4 regions of the uncultured Spongiibacter sp. genome follow, and region 4 is predicted to be linked to each of the others. Evidence: predicted binding sites of a transcription regulator. Region 4 holds the regulator's gene; each other region holds the start of a gene.
What was found. The regulator sigma-54, encoded in region 4, starts transcription at its own class of promoters, with help from an activator protein. The targets are predictions, from matches to a motif close to TGGCACANNNNTTGCNNT.
Positions count from the first base shown of each region.

Region 1: a site for sigma-54 is predicted at 2,486-2,503, ahead of ABNS66_RS14820 (ammonium transporter). Genes of this name have one in related genera too.
Region 2: a site for sigma-54 is predicted at 4,869-4,886, ahead of glnA (glutamate--ammonia ligase). Genes of this name have one in related genera too.
Region 3: a site for sigma-54 is predicted at 2,362-2,379, ahead of ABNS66_RS05545 (alginate export family protein). Genes of this name have one in related genera too.

Region 1 covers NZ_CAXGPO010000047.1:10,966-16,903, reverse strand. The annotation lists gene ABNS66_RS14830 (MOSC N-terminal beta barrel domain-containing protein) at 1-653, opposite strand, end outside; gene ABNS66_RS14825 (glutaredoxin family protein) at 644-898, opposite strand; gene ABNS66_RS14820 (ammonium transporter) at 954-2,255, opposite strand; gene ABNS66_RS14815 (helix-turn-helix domain-containing protein) at 2,630-3,556, shown strand; gene ABNS66_RS14810 (RNA methyltransferase) at 3,553-4,338, shown strand; gene ABNS66_RS14805 (VWA domain-containing protein) at 4,346-5,521, opposite strand; gene ABNS66_RS14800 (MoxR family ATPase) at 5,525-5,938, opposite strand, start outside.
Region 2 covers NZ_CAXGPO010000005.1:79,614-85,551, forward strand. The annotation lists gene ntrC (nitrogen regulation protein NR(I)) at 1-1,387, opposite strand, end outside; gene glnL (nitrogen regulation protein NR(II)) at 1,384-2,457, opposite strand; gene ABNS66_RS04305 (DUF4124 domain-containing protein) at 2,676-3,176, opposite strand; gene glnA (glutamate--ammonia ligase) at 3,294-4,700, opposite strand; gene thiI (tRNA uracil 4-sulfurtransferase ThiI) at 5,083-5,938, shown strand, end outside.
Region 3 covers NZ_CAXGPO010000007.1:77,111-83,048, reverse strand. The annotation lists gene mpl (UDP-N-acetylmuramate:L-alanyl-gamma-D-glutamyl-meso-diaminopimelate ligase) at 1-861, opposite strand, end outside; gene ABNS66_RS05545 (alginate export family protein) at 1,017-2,216, opposite strand; gene ABNS66_RS05540 (bifunctional protein-serine/threonine kinase/phosphatase) at 2,618-4,312, opposite strand; gene ABNS66_RS05535 (NarK family nitrate/nitrite MFS transporter) at 4,369-5,841, opposite strand.
Region 4 covers NZ_CAXGPO010000025.1:16,521-22,458, forward strand. The annotation lists gene ABNS66_RS11345 (KpsF/GutQ family sugar-phosphate isomerase) at 1-622, shown strand, start outside; gene ABNS66_RS11350 (HAD hydrolase family protein) at 636-1,157, shown strand; gene lptC (LPS export ABC transporter periplasmic protein LptC) at 1,158-1,730, shown strand; gene lptA (lipopolysaccharide transport periplasmic protein LptA) at 1,717-2,274, shown strand; gene lptB (LPS export ABC transporter ATP-binding protein) at 2,276-3,001, shown strand; gene ABNS66_RS11370 (RNA polymerase factor sigma-54) at 3,145-4,638, shown strand; gene raiA (ribosome-associated translation inhibitor RaiA) at 4,708-4,995, shown strand; gene ptsN (PTS IIA-like nitrogen regulatory protein PtsN) at 5,025-5,474, shown strand; gene rapZ (RNase adapter RapZ) at 5,477-5,938, shown strand, end outside.

The DNA of each region.
Region 1 (5,938 bases), on a different contig from region 4:
CCTGTCTGCGGGTCAATGGTCGGAATCGCGCAGCGTGTGCAGGGCTTGACCACATCGAAAATAACATCGCCGATACGTAATTGCTGCCACTGCCTTTCCGCAAAGGGTGGCGCGCCGTCAACAACGAGGTTGGGCCGAAAACGCGCCATCGCCAGTGGCTTACCATAGCCTTCAGATAAGGCATCAACACTCTGCTGCAGGCACAGCAAAAAGGGGAAACCGTCGGCAAAGCTGACTCTGTCACCGCGCTGAGCATAAGCGGTATCGACCTGCCGGTGAAAATCATCGGCCATATAGCACAGTCGTACCTCCACCCCGAGCCGGCGGGACAACCACCGGGCAGCTTCATCACCACCGTCCACGGCCGAACAGCGGTCCTGCCAAACAACAACCATGTTATGACTGCCAGTGGGTTGCATCACCGGCAGAGAGTCGCCGCTGCTCAAGTCTTCCAGGATAATGCCGCCATCGATTTGCCTTGCATGCAGTCGGCACATCTGCGGCAACTGCCTTTGGCTAAGGAATTGGCCACGGTGGTCAACAACCATCCAGCGCCGATCGCCATGCGGCCCCCAATCACTGACATCAAGCGTCGAAAGGGACTCTCCGGCCAACGATTTTACCGGATAGCGCCACAATCCACTTACTTGCACAACGCCTCTCCCTCACTGACAAAGGTCACAACGGCAGCGCTATCAAACGGCCACTGCAACTCCCTGTCGCCATCGCCTAATACCGGGATACGCTCCCCATAATCGGCAATCAGGGCATCACTCTCAGCGATATCCACCACTTCTATCTGCCACTGCGGATGGCTGGCAAGCAAGTTAGCCAGCAGGGCTTCAGCTTGCTCACACAAGTGGCACGCCGAGGTGCCATACAGAGTTAATTCACGCATACTTGGTCCAAAAAAAGCCCGGCAACTGCCGGGCTCCAGGTCAGGTGTTAGACCATTATAAGTCGTATCCGACCTCGTTGTGGCCAGTAATGTCCAAACCTTCCGATTCCTCATCAGCGGTAACGCGCAGGCCAATCAACTTATCAACCAGTTTAAACAGCGCAAAACTCACTACCGCGGTATAGGCAAAGGTCGACCCGATACCAATAAGCTGCACTTTCAGCTGCTCAACAATTGTCACGCCCTCGGCCAAGCCTTGACCACTGAAAACCCCCAGCTCACTGCTGGCAAAAATGCCGGCGAGGAAGGTACCGAGAATACCGCCAACACCGTGCACGGGGAATACATCCAGTGAGTCATCAATTTTCAACACTTGCTTGATCCACAGCGTGCAATAGAAACAAATAACGCCTGCGCTCAAACCAATCACCACCGCGCCCGCCGGACCAACATACCCCGATGCTGGCGTGATGGTACCGAGCCCAGCCACCATACCGGTCACAGCGCCCAGCGCACTAGGTTTACCGTAACGCCACCATTCGACCAGTGACCAGGTAAGGCAGCCGGTTGCCGCTGACAGGTGTGTGACCAGCATTGCCATACCGGCGTCGCCATTGGCCGCCAGCGCGCTACCGGCGTTGAAGCCAAACCAACCCACCCAGAGCATTCCCGCGCCGGTGAATGTCATCGTTAAGTTGTGGGGCGGTAAAGCAACATTGCCAAAGCCATTACGCGGCCCCATTACCATCGCCGCTACCAGCGCGGCCACGCCGGCGGTAATGTGCACCACAGTGCCCCCGGCAAAGTCGAGCAGCCCCATTTGGCCGAGCCAGCCACCACCCCATACCCAGTGGGTAATGGGCGCGTAAACGGCCAGCAGCCACAGTGCCGAAAACAGCATCACGGCAGAAAAGCGAATACGCTCAGCAAAACCACCCACGATGAGTGCCGGTGTAATAATGGCGAATGTCATTTGGAACATTACGAACACCGTCTCGGGGATATCTCCCACCAAGCTGTCTTCCCCTACTCCGGCCAGAAGAACACGGCTGAGACCGCCGACAAAGTCGTTGCCATCAGAGAACGCCATGCTGTAGGCCACGGCAAACCACAACAGCGAGGCCACACAGGTGATACTAAAGCACTGCATCAGCACACTGAGGATGTTCTTACTGCGGACAAGACCGCCGTAGAACAGTGCCAGCCCGGGTAAGGTCATGAAGAGAACCAACGCCGTGGACGTTAAAATCCACGCCGTATTCGCGCCATCGGCTTCTGCAGCGAGGCTGCTTTGCGGCAGCAATGCTGCCAATGCAACAAAAATGGGCAGAGCCGCCCGAACGACAGGAATTTTCATTTACTTTTCTCCAAACTTGCGCAACAAAACGCACTATTTATAAGCACAATCCAGCGAAGCAGCACCGTTAAGGTGCATGTTGACGCTAATTCGCAATGACATCGAATTAGCCCTCCCTCACCAGAAAGATATTTTTCGTTTAATTTCAAATAGTTATCAATTTTCGGCGACGACCGCGCAGTGTTGCCCGCGCCGTTAATGACCACCGAAAGAGACCGCTGCCCCGCTTAAAAGCAATATCCATGCCCAAAATGGGGCGAGCGCACCATTTTCTTGCAAATTCGTTTTCAGTGACGGAGCGCGTGATAGGCCGAGGCATTCAAGCCCAGATAACGTAGAATAGGCCGCCAACAACGATAACAAGGGAGAACAGTGTGTTTTCCAAACCAACTGCCAGAGTCTTAGCGATTTTGGACTTGTTTATGAGCCACCCCAGCAAAGCCTACGGCTTAACCGAGCTGACGCGCATACTGGGCCTGAACAAGGCCACCTGCCACGCCATATTGAGCACCATGGCCCGCTACGGCTTTCTCGCCCAGGACAGTCGCAGTAAAGCCTATCGCTTGGGGCCAAGCATCGCCGCCGCCGGCATGTCAGCCTTTGCCCAGTTTCCCGTGCTTGAAGTGGCTCGCCCGCGACTGGAGGCGCTCAGTAAAGAGCTGCAGCTGGGCTGCGGCCTGATGGGACGAAGCGGCGACCAGCTCGTGCTGCTCACTAATTACGGTATCCCAGAGCGCCTGGAATTCCCTTTCCACCAAGGCCTGCGTCTGCCCAATGCCGCGCCATTAGGGGCCGCTTTTATCGCCTGGTCGTCACCGAACAAGCTGCAACAATGGTTAGATAGCGCTCAGGCACATTTGCCCGAGTGGGATGAAAACCTAGATAAACGACTGCGAATTTCCGTTATTGGCATACGTGCTCGCGGTTTTGAAGTGACATTGATTAGCGAGGCAGAGGCCGCGCTGGAGCGGGAATTAGCCAAACCGAAAGAAAACTGGAGCCTTGAGGAAGTCGCTGAGCACGTGCAGCACTACCGGGAGTCGCTGTGCCGCAGCCACTACCACCTTGACCGTATTGAAGAGGGCCGCCAGTACCAGGTCGCCAATATTGCTGTGCCTATCTTCGCCAGTGGTGAAGAGCCGGAACTGGTGATTTCAGCGGGCAGTATTCGCCGCCCCGTGTCGGCGCAGGACATCCTTGCCATCGCCGACCGCCTAAAACTCGCGGCTAAAGAAATCAGCGAAGCCGCCACCGCAACCTTGAGCTACCCCCAGCCTGACCAGGATCCGCCGACCGCATGACCGAAGATCGCAAGCAATACCTCAAGAAAAAGCAATTTTTCCAACAGCTGCTCACTATTTACGGCCGTAAGCCGGTGCTCGAGGCGCTACAAAACCCACAAGTTCGCATTTATAAACTGCACTTGGCGGACAGCAATCGACGCGACGGCATCGTCAATGAAATCGTAGACGCGGCGGAGCGCGAAGGGATTGAGGTCGCCTGGCACGAGCGCCGCGCCCTGTCGCGGATATCGAAAAATGGCAAACAAGACCAGGGGGTTGCTGCGGACCTGCAGCTGAAGGCGTATCGGCCCTGTAGCGACATACCGGCAAGTCGCGACACCACTACTCGGCGTATCTATATCGCGCTCGATGGCGTTAACAACCCACAGAACCTGGGCATGATTATTCGCTCGGTGGCGGCAAGTGGTATCGATGGCTTAATACTGCCCAAAAAGGGCTGTGCCGCGCTGTCACCGCTGGTAATCAAAGCCAGCGCCGGAGCCCTGTTCAACTGCCCTATTTTTCACTGCGACACACTTCAACCCGAACTGCAGCGCCTCCAAAAAGCCGGGGTGGAGATCGCCTGCCTCTCTTCCCACGCCGAGCAATCGCTCTTCGAAAGCCAGTCTGACACTAGCCGAGTCTATGTATTGGGGAATGAAACTGAGGGCGTGTCGCCGGCCACACAGGCCCTGAGCGACTGCGCGCTGCAAATACCGATGGCCAATGGCGTGGAGTCACTCAATGTCGCGGTGACCGCCGCCCTGTTGGCCTTTAGCCATAACAGGGCGGGCGCATAGCGCGGCGCTACTTGGCCAGGTAGGCCATCGCCTCTTCGAGGCCGCCCAGAGTCATGGGGTACATCTGCCCTTCCATGATCTGCTCAACCATGCCAATGGACTGTGTCCAACCCCAATCTTCGGGCGGCACGGGGTTTAGCCATACCACTTTGTCAAAGGTCTCGCGCAGGCGCCGCATCCACAGCTCCCCGGCCTCGTCGTTCCAGTGCTCGACACTGCCGCCTGGCTGCACGATCTCGTAGGGCGACATTGACGCGTCGCCGACAAAGATAATTTTGTAGTCCGCGCTGTATTTGTGCATCACGTCGAGCAGCTGTATTCGCTCACTGTGACGACGCACATTGCTGTCCCACACCGACTCATACAGAAAGTTATGGAAGTAGAAATACTCCATGTGCTTAAACTCGCTGCGCGCGGCGGAAAACAGCTCCTCGCAAACGCGAATATGCGGGTCCATAGAGCCGCCCACATCAAAGAACAACAGCACTTTAACGGCGTTATGGCGCTCCGGCACCATCTTCAGGTCCAGCAGACCGGCATTGCGGGCCGTCGACGATATCGTGTCGTCGATATCCAGCTCGTCGGCCGCACCGCTGCGGGCAAACTTGCGCAACCGGCGTAGCGCGATCTTGATATTACGCGTACCAAGCTCAACCGAGTCATCCAGGTCGCGAAAGTCGCGGCGCTCCCAGACCTTTACGGCTTTCTTGTTTTTGCTTTCACCACCGATTCGTATGCCCTCGGGGTGATAACCACTGTGGCCAAACGGTGAGGTACCGCCGGTGCCGATCCACTTGTTACCGCCCTCGTGGCGTTCTTTCTGCTCTTCTAGCCGCTTTTTAAATTCCTCAATGAGCTTATCGAGGCCACCCAGAGACTCGATTTTTGCCTTTTCTTCCTCGCTGAGCTGCTTCAAAAACTCTGTACGCAACCAGTCATCGGGAATCAGCGCCTCAATCACGTCGTCAAGGCTCGATAGGTCATTGAAGTAACGCGCAAACGCCTTATCAAAGCGATCGTAATACTTCTCATCCTTCACCATACAGACGCGAGCGAGCTGATAGAACTCGTCGACGTCCATGAAGGCGAGCCGCGCCTCAAGGCCGGCCATCAAGTCGAGTAGTTCACGAATACTCGCCGGAACACCAGCATTTCGCAGGCCAAAGAAAAACTGAACCAACATAGACTAGCGGCTCTCGCGACGATGCATAAAGGCCAGCCGTTCAAGCAGGTGAACGTCTTGCTCGTTCTTCAGCAATGCGCCGTAGAGCGGCGGGATAGCCTTGCTCGCATCGCGATTTTTAAGAATTTCTTCGGGGATGTCATCGGCCATCAGCAGCTTCAACCAGTCAATCAATTCTGACGTTGAGGGCTTTTTCTTCAGACCCGGAATCTTGCGAACATCGAAGAAGACTTCTAGTGCTTCCTGAACGAGGGTTTTGGAGATATCGGGATAATGAACCTCCACGATTTTCTCCATCGTTTCGCGATCGGGAAAATTAATAAAATGGAAGAAACAACGGCGCAGGAAGGCATCTGGCAGCTCTTTCTCGTTGTTGCTGGTGATAATGATAATGGGACGGTGCTTGGCGCGAACGGT
Region 2 (5,938 bases), on a different contig from region 4:
CTTTGATTTTGCGGGTGAGGGTGTTGCGCCCCCAGCCGAGTAAGTTGGCGGCATCGCGACGTCGGCCGTGGGTGTGCTTGAGCGCCGTTTCGATCATGATTCGCTCAAACTCCGGTACCGCGCGATCCAGCAGCTTATCCCTGCCCAGAAGTAATTCTTGATCGGCCCAGCGGCGTAAATTTTCCTGCCAGTTAGCCGCGGGCGCCGCTTCGCTGTCGCTGTGCTCCAGCAATTCGGGGGGCAGATCATTGAGGTGAATCTCCCGTCCCGATGCCATCACCGTTAGCCAACGGCAGGTGTTCTCCAATTGCCGAACGTTGCCGGGCCAATCGAGTTGGCTGAGGTATTCCTCGGTGTCGGGCAGCAGGCGCTTGGGCTCCACATTGAGTTCATTGCCAGCGATGGTAAAGAAGTGCTGCATCAGCTTGGGAATGTCTTCCCGGCGCTCGGCGAGTTTGGGGAGGTGGATGCGGATAACGTTTAGGCGATGAAATAAATCCTCGCGGAAGCTGTTGTCTTGCACCAGCTTTTCAAGATTTTGGTGGGTGGCCGCGATAATGCGAACATCGACTTTCACCGGGGTATGCCCCCCCACGCGGTAGAACTCACTGTCGGCGAGTACCCGCAACAGGCGGGTTTGGGTTTCGGCGGGCATATCGCCTATTTCGTCCAGAAAAAGCGTACCGCCATCGGCCTGCTCAAAGCGTCCGCGACGCTGGGCAGTGGCACCGGTGAAGGCCCCTTTTTCGTGGCCAAAGAGTTCCGATTCCATCAGGTCCTTGGGGATCGCAGCCATATTCAGCGCGATAAAAGGTTTGCTGGCCCTCGGGCTGTGGCGGTGGAGGGCCTGAGCGACAAGCTCTTTACCGGTACCGGATTCGCCGTTAATCAGTACCGTGATATTGGACTGGGACAAGCGGCCAATGGCGCGAAACACCTCCTGCATCGCGGGTGCTTCGCCGATAATTTCGGTGCTCTCCAGCGGCACTTCCTCGGGCAGTACCGGGCGGTTCTTATTGGCGTGTTGCAGGGCGCGCTGGGTTGTTGCCAATACCTCGTCGACGTCGAAGGGTTTGGGCAGGTATTCAAAGGCGCCTCCTTGATAGGAGGCAACGGCGCTATCCAAATCTGAGTGGGCGGTGGTAATAATCACCGGCAAATCGGGGTGGATGTCGCTGATGCGCGACAGCAGTTTTAAGCCATCGATACCCGGCATGCGGATATCGCTGATAACCGCGTCGGGCACCCCCGACTCCAGCTGAGCAAGCAGGGCATCGCCATTTTCGAAGCTGCGGGTTTCAATGCCGGCCTGGTTGAGGGCTTTTTCGAGTACCCAGCGAATCGATTTGTCGTCGTCGGCAATCCATACGGTGTTGCTATAGCTCATCGGTTTTGCTCCACGGGTATAAACAGCGAAAACTCCGTGCGACCGGGTTCGCTGTGGCATTCAATAAGGCCTTGGTGATGGTTGAGAATGGACTGTGAGATCGACAGTCCAAGCCCAGAGCCGTCGGCGCGGCCGCTGATCATTGGCAGGAATATCGACGGTGCCAGGTCTTCGGGTATGCCCGGGCCGTTATCGATAATGTCCACGCGGCACACCAGTCGGTGGCGGTGAGAGCCAATGGTAAATTGGCGCAGCGTTCTGCTGCGCAGGGTAATTTGTGCGCCGTCTTCAGGAGGGGATTGTTTCAGCGCCTGAAGCGCGTTGCGGACGATGTTGAGTACCGCCTGAATTAATTGCTCGCGATCGCCGATGATGTCGGGGATGCTGGGGTCGTAATCGCGGATGATGCTTAACTCCTCGCCTCCCTCAACCTCCACTAGCTGGCGCACGCGCTCCAGCACTTCATGGATATTGGTGGGCAGCTGGTTGGGCATCTTATTGGGCCCCAGCATATTGTCGACCAGGTTTCGCAGGCGGTCGGCCTCTTCGATAATGATGTTGGTGTAATCGTGCAGGCGCGGGTCGTCGAGTTCGCGTGCCAGCAGCTGCGCCGCACCGCGCAAGCCGCCGAGCGGATTTTTCACTTCGTGGGCAATGCCGCGCAGCAGCGCTTTGCTGTTTTGCTGGGAAGATAGCAGGCCTTCTTCGCGACTGATGCGAAGCAGTCGATCCAGCGGCTGCAGCTCGATGATAAGAGACGTTCGCGGGTGTTCCACGATCGGCGTTACTGCATAGTCCACCGTGATTTCGTCGCCGGAGCGCAGGGTTAATACTGTTTCCCGTTTAGTGAATGCCTCGCGGTTGTTGATGGCGTCCAGCAGTTTCACAACGGTGTCTTCGTCTTCGTGAAAAAGGTGGGTGATGGCCTCGCCGTGGATGCGCTGGTCAGACACCGCCAGCAGCGACTCTGCCGCCGGGTTGATATAACTCACGGTGAGGTTGGGCTCGACCAGTAGGATCGCCGTTTTCAGGTTGTCGAGTATGTGGTGGTGCAAATTCGCTGGGGGCATGGGCTCGCCACTGTCTTCATTATGGTTCATTGCAAAGCAATAATTAGGCCAGTGCCCCGGAATGGGGGCGTTGTTATTGAGTGGGCGCTAATTGGGCGTTGTATATGGCGTGGCGCGGTGCTGCGCCGCTGAGGCTGGCCCCGCGATGGCGCGCGCGACCGCCGCTATTGTCTTAGTGTGCACCAATTTGGTGCTTTGTGTATAGCTTTGCTGGAGGGTCAGTTGTTTGGCCAGTGGGCCACGACTGAAACAGTGTCTCGACTCAGCTTTTCCCCGTTTGGGCCGAGGACTTCTGCGCTGATTTGGTGCCGGCCGCGGCTCAGGCGCTCAATGCGTGCAGAGGTGGCGCTTCCCCGGCTAAGGGTTTTGCCATTGACGGCGATGCGCAGGCTTTCGTCGCCGCGCAGGGGGCGCTGGAGCTTTACATTAACGGCGGTGGGAATGCGGCCATTGGGGAATACCTGGCCGTCGCGCGGCTGGATTATTTGTACCTTGATTGAGGCCGGTACGGGGGTGGCATGGCGGTCCAGCTTGGCCGGTGGTGGCGGCGACACAGCCGGCGTGGTGTTTACCGGGGGTAGATCGACCGGGCTGCCGCCGTCGCGGGGAGAGTCACTGTAAACGGTGCGACCCTGTTCGTCGGTATGACGATAGATTTCTGCATGCAGTGGGCTGCAGAGTACGCTCGCTACGCAAATAAGGCTCAGCAGACGATACATAAAAAGCCCTCGCTATCACTTTTCTGTAGTGTGCGACGAGTTGATAGGCGCGGCAAGGTTTAAAAAAAGACAGGCAAAAAAAAGCCCGCCGAAGCGGGCTTTTTCGCACAAGGCGTATTAAACGCTGTAGTACATGTCGAACTCAACGGGGTGAGTTGTCATGTTCAGGCGCTCGATTTCCTCAGACTTCAGCTCGATGTAAGCATCGATCATGTCGTCGTCGAATACGCCGCCAGCGGTCAAGAAGGCGCGGTCTGCATCCAGTGCTTGCAGCGCTTGCTCCAGGCTAGACGCAACAGTCGGGATTTCAGCCGCTTCTTCTGCAGGCAGGTCGTACAGATCTTTGTCTGCCGCATCGCCAGGGTGGATCTTGTTCTGGATACCGTCAAGGCCAGCCATCAGCAGGGCCGCGAAGGCCAGGTAGGGGTTCGCAGAGGGATCTGGGAAGCGAACTTCTACGCGGCGTGCTTTCGGGTTAGTGATGAATGGAATACGGATAGACGCTGAGCGGTTACGTGCTGAGTAAGCCAGCATAACCGGTGCTTCAAAGCCGGGAACCAGGCGCTTGTACGAGTTAGTAGAAGCGTTAGCAAAGGCGTTGATCGCGCGAGCGTGCTTGATGATACCGCCAATGTAGTACAGAGCTGTTTCAGACAGGCCGCCGTAAGCGTCGCCAGTAAACAGGTTTTGGCCGTCTTTGCTCAGTGACATGTGCACGTGCATGCCGCTACCGTTGTCGCCGACAACAGGCTTGGGCATGAAAGTAGCGGTCTTGCCGTAGGCGTGAGCGACGTTGTGTACGCAGTACTTAAGTACCTGTACTTCGTCAGCTTTTTTCACAGCAGAGTTAGGGCCAACACCGATTTCACACTGACCAGCAGTACCTACTTCGTGGTGGTGTACTTCAACTTCCAGACCCATGTCGGTCATTGCGTTGCACATTGCTGCGCGCAGGTCGTGCAGGCTGTCGACAGGTGGTACGGGGAAGTAACCGCCTTTAACGCCAGGACGGTGACCGGTGTTGCCTTCTTCGAAGCTGTTGCCAGAAACCCAGGCGGCTTCGTCAGAAGAAATCGCGTAGCTCGCGCCTTCCATTGCCACTTTCCACTTCACGTCGTCAAACACGAAGAATTCGGGCTCGGGGCCAAACAGAGCGCTGTCGGCGATGCCAGCAGAGCGCATGTAGTCTTCAGCGCGCTGAGCGATAGAGCGTGGGTCACGGTTGTAGCCCTGCATAGTAGAAGGCTCAACGATGCCGCAGCGAATGATGATAGTGGGCTCGTCGGTGAAGGGGTCGAGAACAGAGGCCTCGTCGTCTGGCATGAGGATCATGTCTGACTCGTTAATGCCTTTCCAGCCTGAGATCGATGAGCCATCGAACATTTTGCCTTCTTCGAAGAAGCCCGCGTCGATTTCGCTCACCGGCATGGTGACGTGTTGTTCTTTACCTTTAGTGTCGGTGAAGCGCAGGTCCGCCCACTTCACGTCATTATCGGCGATTAACTTCAGAGTGTTCTCTGACATTCTTAACATCCTCCAATATAGAGTCTTGTAGTCGATTCGGCGTGGCCGAAAGCAGTGGCGATTATAGGTTCATTGCCGCGTGCCGCATAGCGACATCTGCATAGAACCGAAAGTAAACACGCATATGCGCTGCGGGCCGTAGCGCCGCTGTTTCTGTTCAAAATTTATAGAGCAATATGCGTGCCATATTTTTGTGCTGGTTTTTTGTTCAAAATCCGAGCGAAAAACCCACTTTGCCTGAAAACTGTGCGTTTTGCCAAAAAGTGCGCACCAATATAGTGCTTTGGTGTTTCATTTTGGTGCGTTGTCGGGGTTTCTGCGGAGCTGAAGCGTTTTAAGTGAACCGCTATAATGCCCGCCCAGCTATCTCCGTGGTGCCACAATGAAGTTCATCGTAAAGCTCTTCCCTGAAATTATCATCAAGAGCAAGCCTGTTCGCAAAAAGTTCATCAAACAGTTGCGCGATAACCTGCGCAAGCTGCTGATCCCGATTGACCCTGAACTCCATATCGTTCGTGAATGGGACCGTATCACTATTGAAACCCAGTGTCGTGCCGACGCCGATATTGCGGCGATATTGGCAGTGTTGGGCAATACCCCGGGCATTGCTCATGTCGTCGAGGTGGCGGAGTACCCCTTGGTAGATGTGCACGATATCTATGAAAAGGTCCGGGACGCCGTTGGCGATAGCTTGCGTGGTAAAACCTTTGCGGTGCGCTGCAAACGCACGGGTGATCACGAGTTCAATTCCAATGAGGTTGAACGCTACGTCGGTGGTGGCTTAAATCAGTATTCAGAAACGGGTGGGGTGAAGCTGAAAAACCCCGATGAAGTGGTGCGCGTCGAAGTCCGTCACAATCAGTTCTTTGTTGTCAGGCGACGCCACGAAGGGCTGGGTGGCTACCCCATCGGCACCGTCGACTCCGTTGTTAGCCTGATTTCCGGTGGCTTTGATTCCACGGTGTCCAGTTACATGACAATGAAGCGGGGCATGCGCACGCATTTTTGCTTTTTCAATCTCGGTGGTCGTGAGCACGAGGTGGGGGTGAAAGAAGTCGCGCTGTATCTCTGGCAGAAGTTTGGTGCGTCGCATCGCGTGAAATTTATCAGCGTGCCATTTGAAGATGTTGTCGCCGAAATTTTGAAGAATGTTGAGAACTCACAGATGGGGGTGATTCTCAAGCGCATGATGTTGCGCGCTGCCGAACAGGTTGCGGCGGAGCTGGAGGCGCCAGCGC
Region 3 (5,938 bases), on a different contig from region 4:
TGCGTTGGCCACATTGTGCTCGCCGGTGTGCTGCCAGCACACTTGCCCCTGATCCTGCCCTTGATGCAGCACGCGAAACTGCGAGTAGTCCTCACTGCATTCACCACGCTGCCACTCGGCAGTATCGCCGCTAACGCTCAGCTGCTCGCGCTCACTCCAGCAACCCATTGCCAGGGTTTCTTCAATAGCGGGCACGCTCGCCGGGGTGATAATGCGGCCGCTGCCGGGTACGGTGCGCACCACGTGGTGAAACTGACGCTGAATGGCGTGCAGGTCATCAAAAATATCGGCGTGATCGAATTCCAGGTTGTTAATGATCAAGGTGCGCGGACGGTAGTGAATAAACTTGGAGCGCTTATCAAAGAAAGCGCTGTCGTACTCATCGGCTTCGATCACAAAGAAGTCCGACTTGCCGATACGCGCAGACAGTCCGAAGTCGGCGGGCACACCGCCGATCAAAAAGCCCGGCTCATAGCCGCAACTCTCTAATATCCACGCCAACATACTGCTGGTGGTGGTTTTGCCGTGTGTGCCGGAACAAGCCAGCACCCAGCGCCCCTGCAACACATGTTCGCTCAGCCACTGCGGCCCCGAGGTATAGGGCAAACCTCTTTCTAAAACATATTCCACGGCCGGGTTGCCCCGCGACATGGCATTGCCCACCACCACAAGGTCCGGCGCGGGGTCGAGGTGCGCCGGGTCGTAGCCTTCCATCAGCGCAATACCCTGGGCTTCGAGCTGGGTGCTCATCGGCGGATACACATTGGCATCAGAGCCGGTAACGCGGTGCCCCTGCTCGCGCGCAAGAATGGCCAACCCGCCCATAAAGGTTCCGCAGATACCAAGGATATGAATATGCATTGCTCGTGCTTCGGCCGTCGAATTTAGCTGGGCATGGTATCACTGCACCCGAGTAAGCTCTACGGCTGGCTTGCGCCTACCATTAATACGCTCAAGCAATAAAAAAACCGGCCAGAGGCCGGCTATGACATTGCGCAAAAGCGAGCGCAACAGGGTTAAAACGCCGCGCCCAACCAAAACCATAACTTATCGGTATCGACTGCCAGCTCATCGGCTGAGTAGGCGGCGTACTTCACTCCCACCGAATAGTGTTTGGCAAATTTTCGGCTGTACACCGCGTTAACTTCACTGCCGTAGGCATCGGCACCCGCGGCGTCATCGTCGGCGCGGTAGTCGTGATAAATCAGCGCCCACTTCCCACCGGCAAGACTGCCGCCCAGCGAGGCGTAACGGTCAACTAAACCGCCGGCCGGTGTTTTGAGAAAAATATCGGCCCAGCCGTTGAATTTATGTAGCGTCGCTAGGGGCGTGGCAAAGCCGTAGCTGCCGTCGTCACTGCCCAGCACCTCGTAGCCAACTTTCGCGGTTAAACCCGCGGCGGCGACCCCGGCTTCAAGCAGCATATACTCCGCATCGGCATCGAGCAGCGGCGTGTCGGCCCGCTGGCGAGCGAACTCAGCGTGGTATAGCAGCTTTGCCTCAGCCAGGGGCTTCGCCCCCTTCACGCTCACACCACTGGTATCGAGACGGTCTTCGCCCGCCTCATTCAGTTCCAACAAATAGGAATAGGCCGTCACCGCGCCCACCGCACTGTTGAAACGCAGGTTTAACAGGTGATCTTTAGCCTGTTTATCCGCCTGTTCGGCAAAGATGCCATTGCGCTGCCCCAGGTAGGCGTAGCTCAGCGACAATGCATCGTTGGCTTGATAGTTGAGTGAGATGCCATCAAAGGTCTGGCGATCCTGACGCCAACCCACGTGCCCGACAAATCGATGGCCATCGTAGGTGATAACCTGTCGTCCTAATTTGGCCGTTAGCCCACCGTGCTGGTAGCGCAGAAAGGCCTGATCCAGCTCGGTTGTTTCCGGGTCGGCAATCACCGAGTGCTGCCCGGCTTTATACCCGGCTGGCGGCGCACTGAACTCGCCCTCTCCCGCGACGATGCGGCTATCCTCAAACTCCAGTTGCGCGGAAAAACCCTGATAGGCGGCGGTCTGATATCCCAGCCGGCTACGCAGGGTAAGGGCACTGGCATCATCCAGGGCATTGTCCTGGCTCACCGCTTCATAACGCAGCCTAAAGTCACCGTACACCTTGCCGTTTGCCAACGCGTCGGCAAGGGAATCGGCAAATGAGGTGGCTGGCAAGGTTGCCGCCACGGCTCCTAGCAGTACGGCGTTTGCAATAACTCTCATGCAGTTCTCTCCTACACTATTTTTTATCGGCCGACACAAGGCCGGCAGCACCACGACCATCAGGCCGAATTGAGAACGCCGTTTATCTCTAACACCTATTATTGTGGGCATTCGGTTTGGGCGACATCGCCCATCGCAGGAAGATTTAGCAAGCGGTATGCCAGCCGCGAAGAGATCAAAACAATTAATTTATTTTTATAATTTTCAATGCGTTAGCGAAAAATAACTCGCTCAAAAAACCTCGAAAGCCAGCGCCGCCCCAAAACACGACGACGCGTCTTTAGCGGTGCCTCATTACAAGACGACCGCGCCCTAAAATATTGCCTGTAAACGTGTGCAAACGACTGGTTTGGCGCACCACAATACTGCATGCCGCCACGCTGCCCAGCAAAAGCCCTTCGCTATCGGCTCAAGCTCCATAGCAGCGCCACGAGCAAGACGGCGCTGACCCCCTGCCAAAACCGCAGGGGGTTGCGGTGAACCAAGGGCTGAAATTCCCTGACCTGATAGCTGGGGTTGGGGTGATGAAGATCGTGCATAAACTCTGCGATGTCGTGATACCGCAGGTCGGGGTTAATACTCAACGCACGCTTTAGCGCGCGATCCATCCAATACGGAATATGCGGGTTGTAATCACTGGCAGAGACGTACTGCAGGCGCGAGTAATCACCGGCGCTGCGGCACTGCTCCAACTTGCCCTCATAGGGCAGGGTTCCACTGAGCATTTCAAAGGCCACGACGGCCAGGGAGAACTGGTCAGCCCGCGCACTCGGCGGTTTGCGCAATACGTGCTCCGGCGCTGAATACTGCGCGGTACCCAGAATATGATCACGCTCTAACGGCACCGCGATCTCAGCTAAGCCAGCCACATGACAGCTGCCAAAGTCGATAATGCGCACCCTGCCGTCACCGTCCATCATTACATTGTCGGGCTTAATGTCTTGGTGGAGGGTATCGCGCCGATGCATAGCCTGCAGGCCCTTGGCCAACTGACTAAGCACCGCCACCGCCTCACTCACGGCCGATCGGTCGCGCGCGGCCATCCACTGCGCCAGCGACTGACCGGGAATATATTCAGCAAGGTAGTACAAACAGCTTGGACGCTGGGGCGGTTCAACCACCGACACAACAGCCGGATGCTCCAGTCGCTTGGCGATCCAGCTCTCCAGCACAAAGCGCTCGATGTAGGCCGGGTCATCCAAGTACAGCAATGACGGTGTTTTCATCACTAACTGGCGCTGGTTGCGAGTATCCACAACCCGATACAACTGGCTGCGCGGGCTGGCGTGAAGCTCTTCTTCAATACGCAAACCGTCGACCACGGCACCCGGCGGCAGCGGCGGCGGGAATGGCAAGGCACTCAGCTGCTGATAAACATCGTCGGCATCGGCCAGCGGCAGCGCCTCTACACGCAGCAGCTGACAACTGAGGTTATCCTTGCTGCCCGCGGCCAATGCATCGTCGATCAACTGCTCGCAGGTGGGCTCCAGCGCACCGGACGCCTCGGCAAGGCGCTGGCGAATCTGCTCGTCAGGCAGCACGTCGTGAATACCGTCGGTAGAAAGTAAAAACAGGTCCCCACAGCAGATATCGACTGAGCGATAGTCGACATCGAGATTGACGTCCAGCCCCATTGCCCGGGTCAAATACGCGTGCTCCGGAGAGATTCGCCGAGCGTGGTCGCGCGTTAGCTGCTCCAGCGCGCCGTCGCGAAGCCGGTATATGCGGCTATCCCCCACATGGAACAAGTGGGCGAGCTGGGACTTAAATACCGCCACACTCAGGGTGGACACATAGCCCTTTTCCGCCTGCGCATAGCCCTGACCCTGGGCGAACAGCCAGCGATTCAATGCATTCAATACCTGTTGCGCGGAGCGCTTCACTGACCATGACTCGGGCGTTGAAAAGTAGTCATTCAGAAAGCCGGTAATGCAACTTTCCGCCGCCTCTTTGCCCGCCTCGGCCGCCGACACACCATCGGCAATAGCCGCGACGGCGCCCTTGATCGTCAGCAGTGAACCCTCGGGCACTCGCGCGCCGAGACTGTCCTCATTAAACGGCTTAAGCCCAGCGCTACTGCGCTGGGCTATGCTCAATTTCAGTCCACCATCCAGGTGCAAAACACCACTCCTTTTCGAGTTGAGGTTGCAGACTAGCTCACTTCAATCAGCGCCACACTGCCATCGTCGTTGTATTCGGCAATGTGTCCCTGTGGCTCTTCCATAAATTGCACCGCAACAAACACAAAGGCAGCGCAAGCGGCGATCACCATAAAGAAGCTGGAAGCATCGACAAAGCTGAGGACGGTCAGGAAGATAACTGCACCCACATTACCGTAAGCGCCGGTCATACCCGCAATCTGCCCGGTCATACTGCGCTTGACCAACGGCACGATGGCAAACACCGCACCTTCGCCAGCCTGTACGAAGAAGGAGCAACACATGGTCGCCAATACCGCCAGCAGCAGCGGCCACGTTGACGTGATCTGACTGAGCAGCATATAGCCCACCGCCAAACCGCAGATCAAAATGCTCAGCGAGCGACGACGGCCAAACCGGTCAGACAGGTAGCCGCCACTGGGACGAGCAAGCAGGTTCATGAATGCAAAGCCGGAGGCCAACATGCCCGCTTTTACGGCGGTCAGTTCAAAGGTCTCCATAAAGAACAGCGGCAACATCGATACCACCGCGAGCTCAGAGCCAAAGGTAACCAGGTAGGCAACATTCAGAATAGCCACTTGCTTGAAGGGGTATTTCTGCATGGCGGGGATTTCTACATTGTTCAATACATCGTGGTTAACGCGCAGAATCTGGCTCACTTGCACGATGAACAACACCACCAGCACACCGTAAAGCGACATTGCGGCAACGCCATTTAACATACCCAGATTCGACGGCGACAGCTTCCAGGTCAGTACTGCCAGCGCCAAGTACATGGGGATGCACATGGCAATGTAAAACACCAAGTCGCGCTTGCTGGTTACCACCAAGCCGCCACTTTTCTTTGGCTTGAAGTAGGTAGACCCCTTGGGCGTGTTGCGCGCACGTGAGTAAAAGAACACGCCGTAGATCATTGCCATCACACCCGTGCTGGCAATGGCGTAGCGCCAACCATCGTCGCCACCGAACATCAGCGCCAGGGTTGGCAGGGTCATCGCGGCTGCCGCCGAACCAAAGTTACCCCAGCCACCGTAAACGCCCTCGGCCAAGCCGACCTGGCGCGCGGGAAACCACTCACCAACAAGGCGAATACCAATCACAAAGCCCGCGCCAATAAAACCCATTAAAAAACGCAGCAGCGCGATGGTTTCATAGCTGTCGGCAAACGCAAACGCGATACACATGGCGCCGCCACTAACGAGGAGTGCCGAGTAGATAATGCGCGGACCGTAGCGATCCACCAGCATACCAACCACCACCCGGGCGGGAATCGTCAGCGCCACATTGAGAATCATCAGGGCTTTCACTTGCTGCCCGGTAAGATCGAAGGCCTCTTTAATAGAGGCCAGCATCGGTGCGTGGCTAAACCACACGACAAAAGTCAGGAAGAAGGCAAACCAGCTCAGATGCAGCAAGCGGATTTTATCCTGCTTGAGATCGAGCAAATTTAATGTAGAGGACGACATAGTAGCTCCATTCAGCCAACGAGGAATTTGCTTGCTGCTGAGCAAACGCCGTGCCAAACATCAACACCAGCCCACTAAGCAATTGATATTGTTAGCA
Region 4 (5,938 bases):
CGTACCCGTGATCGCCATGACGGGAAAGCCCAACTCGGAGCTCGCCAGCAGCGCGGATGTCCATCTCGACGTCGGCGTAGAACAAGAGGCCTGCCCACTGAATCTTGCCCCGACATCCAGCACGACCGTAACACTTGTAATGGGCGATGCGCTCGCCATCGCGTTACTGGAGGCCCGCGGCTTCACCGCCGATGATTTTGCCTTCTCTCACCCCGGCGGCGCGCTGGGTCGACGCCTGCTGCTGAAGATCGACAATATTATGCACACCGGGGAAGCCATACCGCACATCAATACTGGCGCCAAGCTCAGCGATGCCCTGCTGGAAATGAGCAGTAAAGCGCTGGGTATGACCACGGTACTCAATGAAGACGGCAGCCTGGCGGGTATTTTCACAGACGGCGACTTGCGGCGCGCGATCGACCGCGGCATTGACATTCACCAAGCGAAAATAGACGACGTGATGACCGCCAACTGCCGCAGCATCAAGCCCGGCACACTGGCCGCAGAAGCACTGCGCATTATGGAAGATAATAAAATCACCGTCTTGGTCGCTCTGGACGATCACGCAAAACCAGTAGGCGTGATCCACACCCACGACCTGCTTAAAGCCGGCGTCGCCTAAAACAGGGAACACCATGCAAACCATTCTCGAAAAAGCAAAAACGGTCACCCTACTGGCAATGGATGTCGACGGCGTACTGACCAATGGCAGCCTCTACTTTGGCAATAGCGGCGAGGAAATGAAAGCGTTCAGCATCCTTGACGGGCTGGGTATTAAACTGCTGCGCGACGCCGGCATCCGCCCCGCCATAATCACCGGCAGAACCTCTGAACTGCTGCTGCGACGCGCGCGAGAACTGAGCATCGAGTTAATCTACCAAGGCAGGGAAGACAAAGGCACGGCACTCGAAGAACTGCGCCAAGACCTCAAGCTAAGCTACGATCAAATCGCCTACGTGGGTGACGATTTACCCGACTTAGCCGCGATTCGAGCAGCGGGCCTGGGCATTACCGTCGCCAATGGTCACCACTTCGTCGCTCGCCATGCCGACTGGCAAACGCGTGCCGCAGGGGGCAGTGGCGCTGTGAGAGAGATCGCCGAGCTTATTTTGATGTCTCAAGGCAAGCTCAACGACGCACTTGAGCAGTTCCTGTAAATGGCTGCGCCGTCATTCAATATCAACGCTGCATCGGTCCTATCGGTACTGGCCGCTATCGCGGGCACCGTGATCTACCTCACGCAATTTAGTGAGAGCGGGAAATTGAGCCTGACTGACAGCTTCGAAGCCATCCCCGATGTTGACTCCCACCTACAGGGCATCGAAGGCTTGAAATATCGCCAAGACGGCAATGTGGCATACCGCTGGCGCGCCGACAGTGCCGAACGCATGATTTCCTCGGGCAACATCCAGCTCAATCAGCCCTTCTACATCGGCAATATCGGCGAGCAGCGGCCGTGGACGGCGCAAGCCATTACCGGCACACTGTCACAAAATGGCCAACAACTGCAGTTGCGTGGCAGTGTTGTTGTTGAAGACTTAATTCGCGAAGCACAAATCCACACAGAGCAACTCAGCATTGACCTGGAGCAAAGCCTGGTAGCAACGGATCAGCCACTGCGACTGCAACTACCCAATGGCGAAACCCAGTCGGAGGGCATGACGGCCGACCTCGTTAACGAGAAAGTCGAGCTGCTCGCGAAGGTAAAAGGACACTATGAACCGCAATAATCTACGCACCTTCGCTATTAGCGCCCTGCTCTGCCTCGCCAGCAGCGTGCACGGCTTGCCCGATGACCGCCGCCAGGCCATCAACCTCAGCTCAGATAAAGCCACCTATGAAAACAATCGCGGCATTTACACGGGCAACGTCAATATGTCGCAGGGCAGCCTGATTATTCGCGCAGACAAGCTGATTATTGTCGAGGCTGACAGAAAAGTAACCAAGGTTATTGCCCATGGCAGCCCCGCCCATTTTGAGCAACAACCCCGCGCCGGGGAAGGCGTCGTGGTCGCCAGTGCCCGACTCATAGAATACAGCCTAAATGCCGAGGAAATCCTGCTGCAAAAAGATGCCACCATCCGACATCAGGGCTCCAAGATCAGTGGCGATCGCATTGTATACAGCGGGCGCAAGCAAATGGTCATTGCCGATGGCGGCAGCCACAAACTCGATGGCAGGGTACAAATGACCCTACAGCCTCAGCAGGGCGTGAGTGATACCGATAGCCCTGCTCCAAGCACCACCCCCGACACCCCGGAGACTCCCCGCTAACATGCCCGTATTGAAAGCCAGCAACCTCGCTAAAGCCTACAAAGGCAGAGAGGTAATCAAAGACGTCTCCCTGAGTATTAACAGCGGTGAAATAGTCGGCTTGTTGGGTCCCAACGGGGCGGGAAAAACAACCTGTTTTTACATGATCGTCGGCATCGTCAACGCCGACCGCGGCCGCATTCAGCTCGACGACAAAGACCTGACACCGCTTTCCATCCAAGGTCGGGCCAAACACGGCGTCGGCTACCTCCCTCAGGAAGCATCCATATTTCGGAAGCTGAGCGTCGCTGACAACATCATGGCGATATTGGAGACCCGCAGCGACCTGAACCGCAAGCAACGCAAAGAAAAGCTCGATGCACTGCTACAAGAATTTCACATTGCCCATATTCGCCAATCGCCGGGTATGGCGCTCTCGGGCGGGGAACGGCGCAGAGTAGAAATTGCACGAGCACTGGCCACCGAGCCCAGTTTTATTCTGCTCGACGAGCCCTTTGCCGGGGTAGACCCCATATCGGTGAACGATATTCAGCAGATTATTCGCCACCTGCAGGCGCGCGGCATCGGCGTCCTAATTACCGACCACAACGTGCGAGAAACCCTCGATATCTGCGAAAAAGCCTACATAGTTGGCGAAGGTCGCATCGTTGCTGAGGGCAATGCCGAGGCCGTGCTCAACAACCAAATCGTGCGGGACATCTACCTCGGCGACACATTTACCCTTTGATCAAAAAATCGGCACAGCAATTGCTTTAAACGCCTATTGCAGCGGTGCGGCTGCGGGACTACACTGACCCTGAAGCATCGTCGTTTATGGCTACATAACGGCATTTAATCCCTCAGGTATGGTTGTAGTAGAAGTCATTGCCTATGAAACAATCGCTCCAGCTAAAAGTCGGTCAGCAGCTGACCATGACGCCCCAGCTGCAACAGGCGATTCGTTTATTACAGCTCTCCACCCTCGACCTTCAACAGGAAATTCAGTCGGCACTGGACTCCAACCCCCTGCTGGAAGTAGAGGAAGACAGCGACAGCCCGGAACCCCAGAGCAGCAACAGCCAGAGCGAAAGTAACGCCAATGAGGCTGACAGCAAAACGACCTCTGCTGAGGAGGCGCCCAGCAACGACGCTGACAGTGAATGGGCCGAGCGCAGCGACATCCCCGAAGATTTGCCGGTAGACAGCCAGTGGGAAGACGTCTACCAAAGCTCCGCACCTAGCTCCTCCACGGCCGGTAGCGCCGACGACGACTACAACAATGACTATCGCCACGGCAGCTCAGAGTCGCTCCAGGACCACCTGCGCTGGCAACTCAACCTCAGCCGGCTTTCAGAACTTGATCGCATCGTCGCTGATGCCATCATCGACGCGATCGATGAAAAAGGGCGGCTCACCGTCAGCCCCGAAGAGCTGGTGGACGCCTTCGACGACGACGATATCGAAATAGAAGAAGTGAATGCCGTCCTTCACCTCATCCAGCAGTTTGACCCCCCAGGTGTTGGCGGCCAGGACCTTCAAGAATGCTTGCTGATTCAACTTCGACAGCTCTCCCCAGACACCCCATACCTGACTGAAGCGCTGCAGATTGTCGAGCAGCATATGCCGCAGCTCGGCAACCGTGATTACAACCAAATCATGCGCCGCTGCCGGCTAAAAGAAGACCAACTGCGCGACACCCTGGCACTCATTCAAACGCTGAACCCCACTCCTGGTGACTGCGTGGGTAACGACGAAACGGAGTATGTGGTACCAGACGTATTCGTCAGCAAAAAAGAAGGCCGCTGGCTGGTTGAGTTAAACCCGGACATCGCCCCGAAAATACAAATTAACAGCCACTACGCATCGCTAGCCAAAGACAGCGGCACCAGCAGCGACAAAGACTATATTCGCGACAACCTCCAGGAAGCGCGCTGGTTCATTAAAAGTCTGCAGAGCCGCAACGAAACACTGATGAAAGTCGCCACCAAGATTGTTGAGTACCAGCGCGGATTCCTGGAGTACGGCGACGAAGCGATGAAACCGCTAGTGCTCCACGATATCGCCGATGCAGTGAGCATGCATGAATCGACGATCTCACGGGTTACCACGCAAAAATATATGCATACCCCGAGAGGCATCTACGAACTCAAATATTTTTTCTCCAGCCACGTCTCGACCGATACCGGAGGAGAATGCTCCTCCACGGCGATTCGTGCACTAATCAAAAAATTAATTGCCGCAGAAAATCCCAAAAAACCGCTAAGCGACAGCAAAATCACCCAACTGTTGGCCGAGCAAGGCATCAAAGTTGCCCGGCGAACCATTGCAAAGTACAGGGAATCACTAGTCATTCCGCCCTCTAACGAACGGAAAAGACTGGTCTAATAAGGCCCCAAAAGGCCCAAACAACGCGCCGGGAGGCGCCGGATGTTCTCAGCGATGAAGGAGCAAGATATGCAAATAACCGTCAGTGGTCACCATGTTGAAGTTACCCCGGCACTTCGCGATTACGTCAACAACAAACTCGCCAAGCTGCAACGGCACTTCGACAATATCACCAATACCGACGTTACCTTGTCAGTAGAAAAGCTGGTTCAAAAAGCTGAAGCCACCGTACATGTGGCTGGCGCCGATCTGTTCGCCACCTGTGAATCAGAGGATATGTACGCGGCCATCGACAGCCTCACCGACAAGCTCGATCGCCAGCTTATTAAACACAAGGAGAAAAACCTGGGCCACTAAAGGCCCGGGGATGTTCCGGAAACGTAAACATGACCCTTGATTCAATACTCAGCCCCGGACGTACCCACTGCGGTACGTCTGTGGGCAGCAAGAAACGCCTACTGGAACAAATTTCTATTTTTGTCAGTGAGGATAATGCGCAATTCAACGCCGACGAACTGTTCAACGAACTGCTCGCCCGCGAGCGACTCGGAAGCACAGGTATCGGGCACGGGGTTGCGATTCCCCACTGTCGCAGCCAGCAGTGCACCGAAATTACCGGCATGCTGCTTAAACTTGCCGAGCCTATCGACTTCGAAGCGATAGACGATCAACCCGTGGACTTAGTGTTTGCGTTGATCGTTCCTGCCGAAGCACACGACGAACACATTAAAGTGTTGGCAAGCTTGGCCAACGCCTTCAACGATGACGCTTTCCGCCAGCAGCTTCGCAGCGCAGACAGCGACAGCAGTCTTTATGAACGTGCGGTAGCGAGCTAGGCGTGAAGCTTATTATTCTCAGCGGCCGCTCAGGTTCGGGCAAAAGCACGGCGCTGCACCAGCTCGAAGACGAAGGTTTCTACGCCATCGACAACCTGCCGGTGTCACTGCTACCCGCACTCGTTACCGAACTCTCTCAAAGCACACTGAAAGTTCATCAGCAGGTTGCTGTCTGTATCGATGCGAGAAACTCACAAACGGAGCTCGCCCGCTTCCAAGAACTGTGCAAACAAGTTCGAAGCCTGGCCAGCTTGCGTATTCTTTTTTTGGATGCCAGCGACGACAAGCTCATTAAGCGTTTTAGCGAGACCCGTCGACGGCATCCACTGAGCACCGACTCCCAGCCGCTTAGCGACGCGATAAAGCAAGAGTCTGCGCTGTTGGAGCCCATTGTCGCCGAGGCATCGCTGACCATAGATAGCAGCGACATGACTGTGCATCAATTGCGCGCCACCATACGTGAC